DNA from 2 places in the Arthrobacter sp. BG3 genome. Region 1 is predicted to be linked to the other one. Evidence: riboswitches for the same ligand, from Rfam matches in the RefSeq annotation. Region 1 holds a riboswitch; the other holds the start of a gene.
The links. Region 1 has a riboswitch for thiamine pyrophosphate ahead of AC1MFL_RS15085 (FAD-dependent oxidoreductase). Riboswitches for the same ligand answer to the same signal wherever they lie in the genome.
Positions count from the first base shown of each region.

Region 2: linked by a shared signal. The riboswitch ahead of AC1MFL_RS10535 (ECF transporter S component) and the one ahead of AC1MFL_RS15085 (FAD-dependent oxidoreductase) in region 1 are both predicted to bind thiamine pyrophosphate.

Region 1 covers NZ_CM155270.1:3,347,346-3,350,545, reverse strand. Annotated here, with positions in the region: gene thiS (sulfur carrier protein ThiS) at 1-173, opposite strand, end outside; gene AC1MFL_RS15085 (FAD-dependent oxidoreductase) at 170-1,732, opposite strand; TPP riboswitch at 1,725-1,858, opposite strand; gene thiE (thiamine phosphate synthase) at 1,885-2,592, shown strand; gene AC1MFL_RS15075 (ferritin-like fold-containing protein) at 2,671-3,200, opposite strand, start outside.
Region 2 covers NZ_CM155270.1:2,370,403-2,373,602, forward strand. Annotated here, with positions in the region: gene AC1MFL_RS10520 (DUF4235 domain-containing protein) at 1-160, opposite strand, end outside; gene AC1MFL_RS10525 (DUF4386 family protein) at 285-1,082, shown strand; gene AC1MFL_RS10530 (heme-degrading domain-containing protein) at 1,084-1,632, opposite strand; TPP riboswitch at 1,818-1,961, shown strand; gene AC1MFL_RS10535 (ECF transporter S component) at 2,026-2,658, shown strand; gene AC1MFL_RS10540 (ABC transporter ATP-binding protein) at 2,658-3,200, shown strand, end outside.

The DNA.
Region 1 (3,200 bases):
CACTGGCTGCGGGGAACCACCTCGGCGTTGCGGGCCACGGCGACGCCCAGTTTCGTGCCGTCCGCGGACTGTCCGTTGGGCGCCAGCGGGCGCCCGGTGACCTGGCTGACCAGGGTGCTGACCGAGGCGCCGTCGGCGAGGATGTGCTCGTTTCCGTTCAGTTTGATGTTCATACCGTTTCCTTGCTGTGCTCAGGGTTGGGATTGGCGTTGCGGGGGGCTGTTTCCTGCGTGCCGCCCGCGGGCATGCCGGCAACCGACGTCGGGGCTGCCGATTTGGCGTCGGCCGGCGTGCCGGCAGCGAACCGGCCCGGCCGGAAATGGGCCCAGCGGGGGTCCGCGACGCCGTCCAGCAGCTGGCGGCAGATCTCAGCCGCCGCGGGCGTCAGCAGGATTCCGTGCCGGAAGAACCCGGTGGCGATGATCAGACCCGCAACGTCCCCCGGACGCCCCTGCTCCGCCACCCGGCCCAGCAGCGGCGCGTTATCCGGGGTCCCCGGGCGGGCCCTCGCGGTGGCCTCAAGCAATTCCAGTTCGGCGACTGCGGGGACCAGTTGCTGGGCGTCGCGCAGCAGCTGGTAGACGCCGCCGGCGGACACGGCGGCGCCAGCCGGGGCCGCGCCCCCAAAGGTGCCGCCAGCCGTAGCCCGGCCCGTAGAGGAGCCGCCGGTCGGCGCAGCCGGCGCTCTGTCTCCCCCACCGAGATCGTCCTCCCGCTGGGTGGCACCGATCACGACCGTGCCGTCCTGCCGGGGGACGATGTACACCGGCACGCCGCGGACCAGCCCCCGCACAGTGGAGGTCAGCAGCGGCCGCAGTCTCGCCGGCACCCGGAGCCGGAGGATGTCCCCGTGGACCGGCCGCAGCGGCAACCGGAGTCCGGCGGGCAATCCGTCCAGCGACGCGGCCCCCAGGCCGTTGGCCACAATGGTCTCGCCCGCCTGGATGAAGCCTCCGCCTTCGAGGCTGGCACCGACCACCCTCCCGTTCTCCCAGAGCAGCCCGGCGGCGCGCCGGCTGACGGTGTGGCAGTGGCTGTCCGCGGCCAGGAGTTCCCCCATCCGGGCGAGCAGGCGGCGCGGGTCCACCTGGTGGTCGGCGGGAATGTCGAAGGCGCAGGAGATCCCCGGGCTCAGCAGCGGCTCGCGCATCCGCGCCGCGCGGACGGTCAGAGGCTCCACGGTCAGGCCGTATGCCTGCTGGACGGTGCGCAGGTCTGCGAGCGCCCGGCGGTCGGCAGCGTCGGCACCCACGGCGAGGGTCGGCGTCGTGAGGTACCCCGTGGCGGTGCCGGTCCCGCCGGCGGCGCTGGCGTCGGCGCCGGTCCTGCCGTCGGCGCCGGTCCTGCCGTCGGCGCCTGCGGAACCCGTTGCGGTGTTGCTGGCGCCCGTTCCGGGGCCGCCGTCTCCGCGCTCGAGTCCGGCAGCGAAAGCCGGCCAGAGGCGGGAGGACTCAAGCATGAGCTCCAGGAGCGCCTCCTCCTGGTAGTGAAGTTCACTCACCGGGGCAAGCATTCCGGCGGCAGCCCAGCTGGCGCCGCTCCCGGGGGCATCATCGATCAGGGCCACGGACCGGCCCGAGCATCTCGCCGCCCAAGCGATCCCGTGGCCGACGACGCCGCCGCCGATTACAGCAACGTCGTAATATTTCCGGGCTCCGGCGTCATCATCGGAGGCGGCGGCTGCCGCTGCTTCAGTAAATGCGGCCGCGCCGCGGGCGGATATGTCGCCCATGAGGATTCCTTCCCTACGCCGGTACTAGCCGGATCAGGTCAAGCGGTCGGCTCTGACGCCCTCTCAGCCTGCGGCGCCGGACGCCAAAGGCATGGACGGCTGCGGCGGGCTCCCGCGGTATTGGCCCAGTTTAGAGGAACTAGGCTGGACCTATGAGCCAGGATGCCGTCCACACCACCGCCCGCCTTTACCTCTGCACCGATGCCCGACGGGACCGCGGCGACTTTGCCGACTTCGTGGATGCGGCATTTGCCGGCGGAGTCGACATCATTCAGCTGCGCGACAAGTCCCTGGAAGCAGCCGAGGAGCTGGAACTCCTGGAAGTCCTGCACCAGGCAGCCCAGCGTCACGGCCGGCTCTGGGCCGTCAATGACAGAGCGGACCTCGCCTCGCTTTCCGGGGCTCCGGTGTTCCACATCGGGCAAAAGGACATCCCACTCGGCGCCGCCCGCGACTTCCTCGGCAAAGGCGCCGTGATCGGGCTGTCCACGCACACCCCGGAACAGGTCGATGCCGCCATCGCGGCCGCCCCCGGCCGCAACGGACTGGACTACTTCTGTGTCGGGCCGGTCTGGGCCACCCCGACGAAGCCGGGGCGCGCCGCCGTCGGGCTCGAACTCGTGCGCTACGCGGCCGACGCCATCCGCCGGGCCGAGGCAACAGGCGGGGGCAAGACCGCGGGCAAAGTCGCGGGTGTCGTGCCGTGGTTCGCGATCGGCGGCATAGACCTCGGAAACGTGGAGCAGGTCGTGGAGGCCGGCGCCCGCAGGATCGTGGTGGTCCGCGCCATCACGGAGGCCGACGATCCCGCGGCCGCCGCCAAGTCACTGCTCGCCGCACTCGACGCCGCGGAGCGCTGAGTCCGGGCTGCCCGGTTAGCCGGCCAGGCTGCCCGGTTAGCCGGCCAGGCTGCACGGTTAGCCGGCCAGGCTGCACGGTTAGCCGGCCAGGCCGAGTTGCGCCATCCGGCGCGAGTGGTTGGCCGCCAGTTCCGCCATCAGCCCGCGGACGAGTTCCCTGGTCCGGTCCTCGTCGGCGCCGATCAGGCCGCCGAGGAACGCGTGCTCGAAACTCACCCGCTGGGCCTGGGTCAGGGCCTCGCCGAGCAGGCGTCTTGCCCACAGCGCCAGCCGCGACGCCAGCCTCGGGTCATCGGCGAGGGCGGTCTTGAGCCGCTCCCGCAAGACGGCCGTGGCCTCCTCATCGGCCTGGATCTGCTCCACCAGGGCCCGGGTGTCGGCGTCGACATAGCGGGAGATGGCGCGGTAGAAATCGGCGGAAACGGTGTCGATCACATACGCCTTCATCAGGGATTCGTACCAGTCCGCGGGGCGGGTGCGTTCGTGGAAGTGGTCCACGGACGGCTGGAACGGCAGCATGGCGGCCTCGGTATCCAGGCCCATGGCCTCGAGCTTGGCGCTGACGAGTTCGTAGTGCTGGAATTCGATCACGGCGATCCGGCCCAGCA
Region 2 (3,200 bases), 980 kb from region 1:
AGGTTAGCGCTGAGCGCAGCGTGGTGGGCACATCCTCATCGTGGCCCTTGGGCGGCTTGTTGCCCGTGGATTTCTCCCACACGGTGTCAACGAGTTTGGTGCCGACGTAGCCGGCGAGCAGGCTGACGCCGGTGCCGAGCAGTTTGATGAAGATGTTCATTCTTCGGACTCCTAGGGGAGGAAACAGGGCTTCCCCTAGCCTAGCGCCCCTCGCCCGGCGCCCGGCGCTCCAGCCAGGGACCAACGCCCCTGTCCGGCGGCCCGGTCCGGACGTACCTTCGAGGATGGCACGACGCCAAACCCGCGCGCCCGGGCCCGCCCGGCAGCCGGCCACCGATTCGGCCGGCGGCCGGACCTGGCGCCGGCTCTATCTCTGGGCCGGGATCTCCTCGGTATTGTTCGTGGCGCTGCTGATGCTGGCACTGGTCCTGGACTTCGCCGCCCCGCCCCCGGTTCATGGCGGCACCGAGACGCTGGAGTTCATCGCGCGGAACAAAGGGAACTATGTTGCCGAACAGCTGCTCTGGATCATGCCGAACATCCTGCCGGTGCTGGTGTTCGTTGCACTCTTCGTGGCGCTCGCCCCGCTGGACAAGAGCCTGGCCCTGCTCGCCGCAGTGATCGGCGGCCTGTCGTGGGGTCTGATCCTTGCCGTCCCGGTCACCAGCAGGGGATCGGTGGGGCTCGTCTATCTCAGCGACCGTTACGCCGCCGCCGCCGACGACGCGGCCCGGCTCCGCTACTCGACCGCCGCCGAAGCCATCATCGCCGAAAACAACACCCCCGCCGTCGCCGGTGTCCTGTCCGCGGCCGGCATCCTGCTCATCTCCATCGTCATGCTGAACGGGGTGCTGCCGCGGGCCCTGGCCTGGCTGGGGATCGCCACGGGCGGGCTGGGCATCGTCGCGGAAGCCCTCCGGCACGCCGTCCCGGAGATCTACGGGGGCTACGGGGTGCTGATGTGGGTCTGGTTTGTCGCAGCGGGGATTGCGCTGATCCGGCTGGCCGGGCGGACACCCCGGCGCCCGAGCGAGGCGCCGGCACCGCGGGGTCGCGGCGGGACCGCAGCGCCGGGCGGCTGAGCTACCGCCCGGGGGTCACGGCGCGGCCCAGGATCTCCGACAGGGCTTCGACCACCAGCTCATGGTCGGCCTTCTGCGGCAGCCCGGACACCGTGACGGTGGCCACCATCCCGGTCCCGCGCACATAGATGGGGAAAGCCCCGCCGTGGGCGGCAAACTCCTTCTGGTCAAACCAGGCGTTGTCCTCGATCCTCCGCCCGGCGGCCCGGGACCGAAGACCCACCAGCAGGGACGGGACTTCGTAGCGGACGGCCGTGCGCTGCTTGGCCCTGATCCAGCGCTCATTGTCCGGTGTGGCGCCTTCCAGCGCCGCGTGGAAGAGCACCTGCTCGCCCTTGGTGATGTCGATGGCGATCGGGTGGGAGCGCTGCCTGCCGAGTTCAACCAGGAGCAGCCCCAGGTCCAGGGCGTCGTCCTTGCCGAAAGACTGGAACTGCAGCTCATCGATTTCGGCCAGGATGCGGCCGATGAGCGCGGCCAGCGATCCGTGCGGCTGCTCGTCGGCGGAGTCCGGATCGTAGCCGGAGGGCGGCACTGCTGAGTTGGTCACGTGTTCCAGCTTCCGTTGGTTGGCCGCCGGCGCGTGGGCGCGGCATCCGGTGTTCCCGTGCCTTGCCGACTCTACCAAGCAGGGGGTTCCGGGTCACCGGCGCGGCGCCGGCGCATTGTGACGGCTGACCCCGGAACCCAGCCGCCCGATGGGTGTAAACTTAGCCACGCCCACAAGGGCGATATTCAATACGACAGGGGAGCGCCGCCGTCGGGCATCACCGGAGGAATCCGGGGACACCACAGGTGGGCGCTGAGAGTGCGGACAGCCGCAGACCCTCGAACCTGATCCGGTTAGTACCGGCGCAAGGGAGTCGAGTTCTCAGAGTGCCCGGAACAGCGGCGGAAGCTGCGGCCCCGGACACCCTCCCCTCCTGTTCCTCAGGAGGACGACATGACTGATACATCTGCCAAGCAGACGCTCACCGGACGCAACTACAACTGGCGTGTGGTGGACATTGTGGTGGCCGCACTGATCGCGGTGGCCGGCGGCGTGATCTTCTGGGCCTGGTCCCAGGGCGCCAACCTCATTGCCGCCCCCGTCAACGCGTTCTACCCGCCGCTGACCGGGCTCTATGCCGGCGGCTGGATGATCCCGGCGGTGCTGGGCATGCTCATCATCCGCAAACCGGGCGCCGCACTGTTCTGCGAAGCCGTGGCCGCCGCCGGTGAGCTGATCATGGGCTCGCAGTACGGCACCACGGTGCTCATTTCCGGCATCCTGCAGGGCCTCGGCGCCGAGCTGGTCTTCGCCGCCTTTATGTACAAGAAGTTCAACCTGCCGGTGTCGCTGCTCGCCGGTGCCGGTGCCGGCCTGTTCTGCGGGCTGAACGATTCGTTTCTGCCCTGGGGCTGGAACATCGCCTACGCCGACGGCGACAAGCTGGCCTACATCATCTTCACGGCCATCTCCGGCGCCGTGATCGCCGGCGGACTGTCCTGGCTCGCCACCCGGGGCCTGGCCAGGACCGGTGTGCTGAGTTCCTTTGCCTCCCGCAAGGCGGCCACGGAGCCTGTCTTCTCCTGATGTCCGCCTCCAGCACGTCCGCCGGCAGCGGGTGCCGCCCGGCCACGGTCACCGCGCGGGGCTGGGGCTGGCGGCACGCCGGCCGGCCCCGGCCCGCCGTCAGCGGCCTGGACCTGGATATCCGGCCCGGTGAGCGGGTGCTCCTGCTGGGTCCCTCCGGCGCCGGCAAATCAACGCTGCTCCACGCCCTGGCCGGGGTACTCGGCGACAGCTCCGCCGGTGGCGCCGAGCGTGCTTCCGGCGGTGCTGCAGGCCGTGCCGCTGCGGATGCCGAGGATGCGGACGAGACCGGCCGCCTGCTGATCGACGGCGCCCCGCCCCGGGCCCAGCGCGGCCGGGCAGGACTCATGCAGCAGGACCCGGAGACCCAGGTGGTGCTCTCGCGCCTGGGCGACGACGTCGCCTTCGGCGCCGAAAACCTGTCCGTTCCGCCGGCCGAGATCTGGCGGCGGGTGGCGGAAGCACTTGACGACGTCGGGCTGGGCCGGCTGCCGCTGGACCATCCGACGTCGGCACTCTCCGGCGGGCAGAAGCAGCGCCTG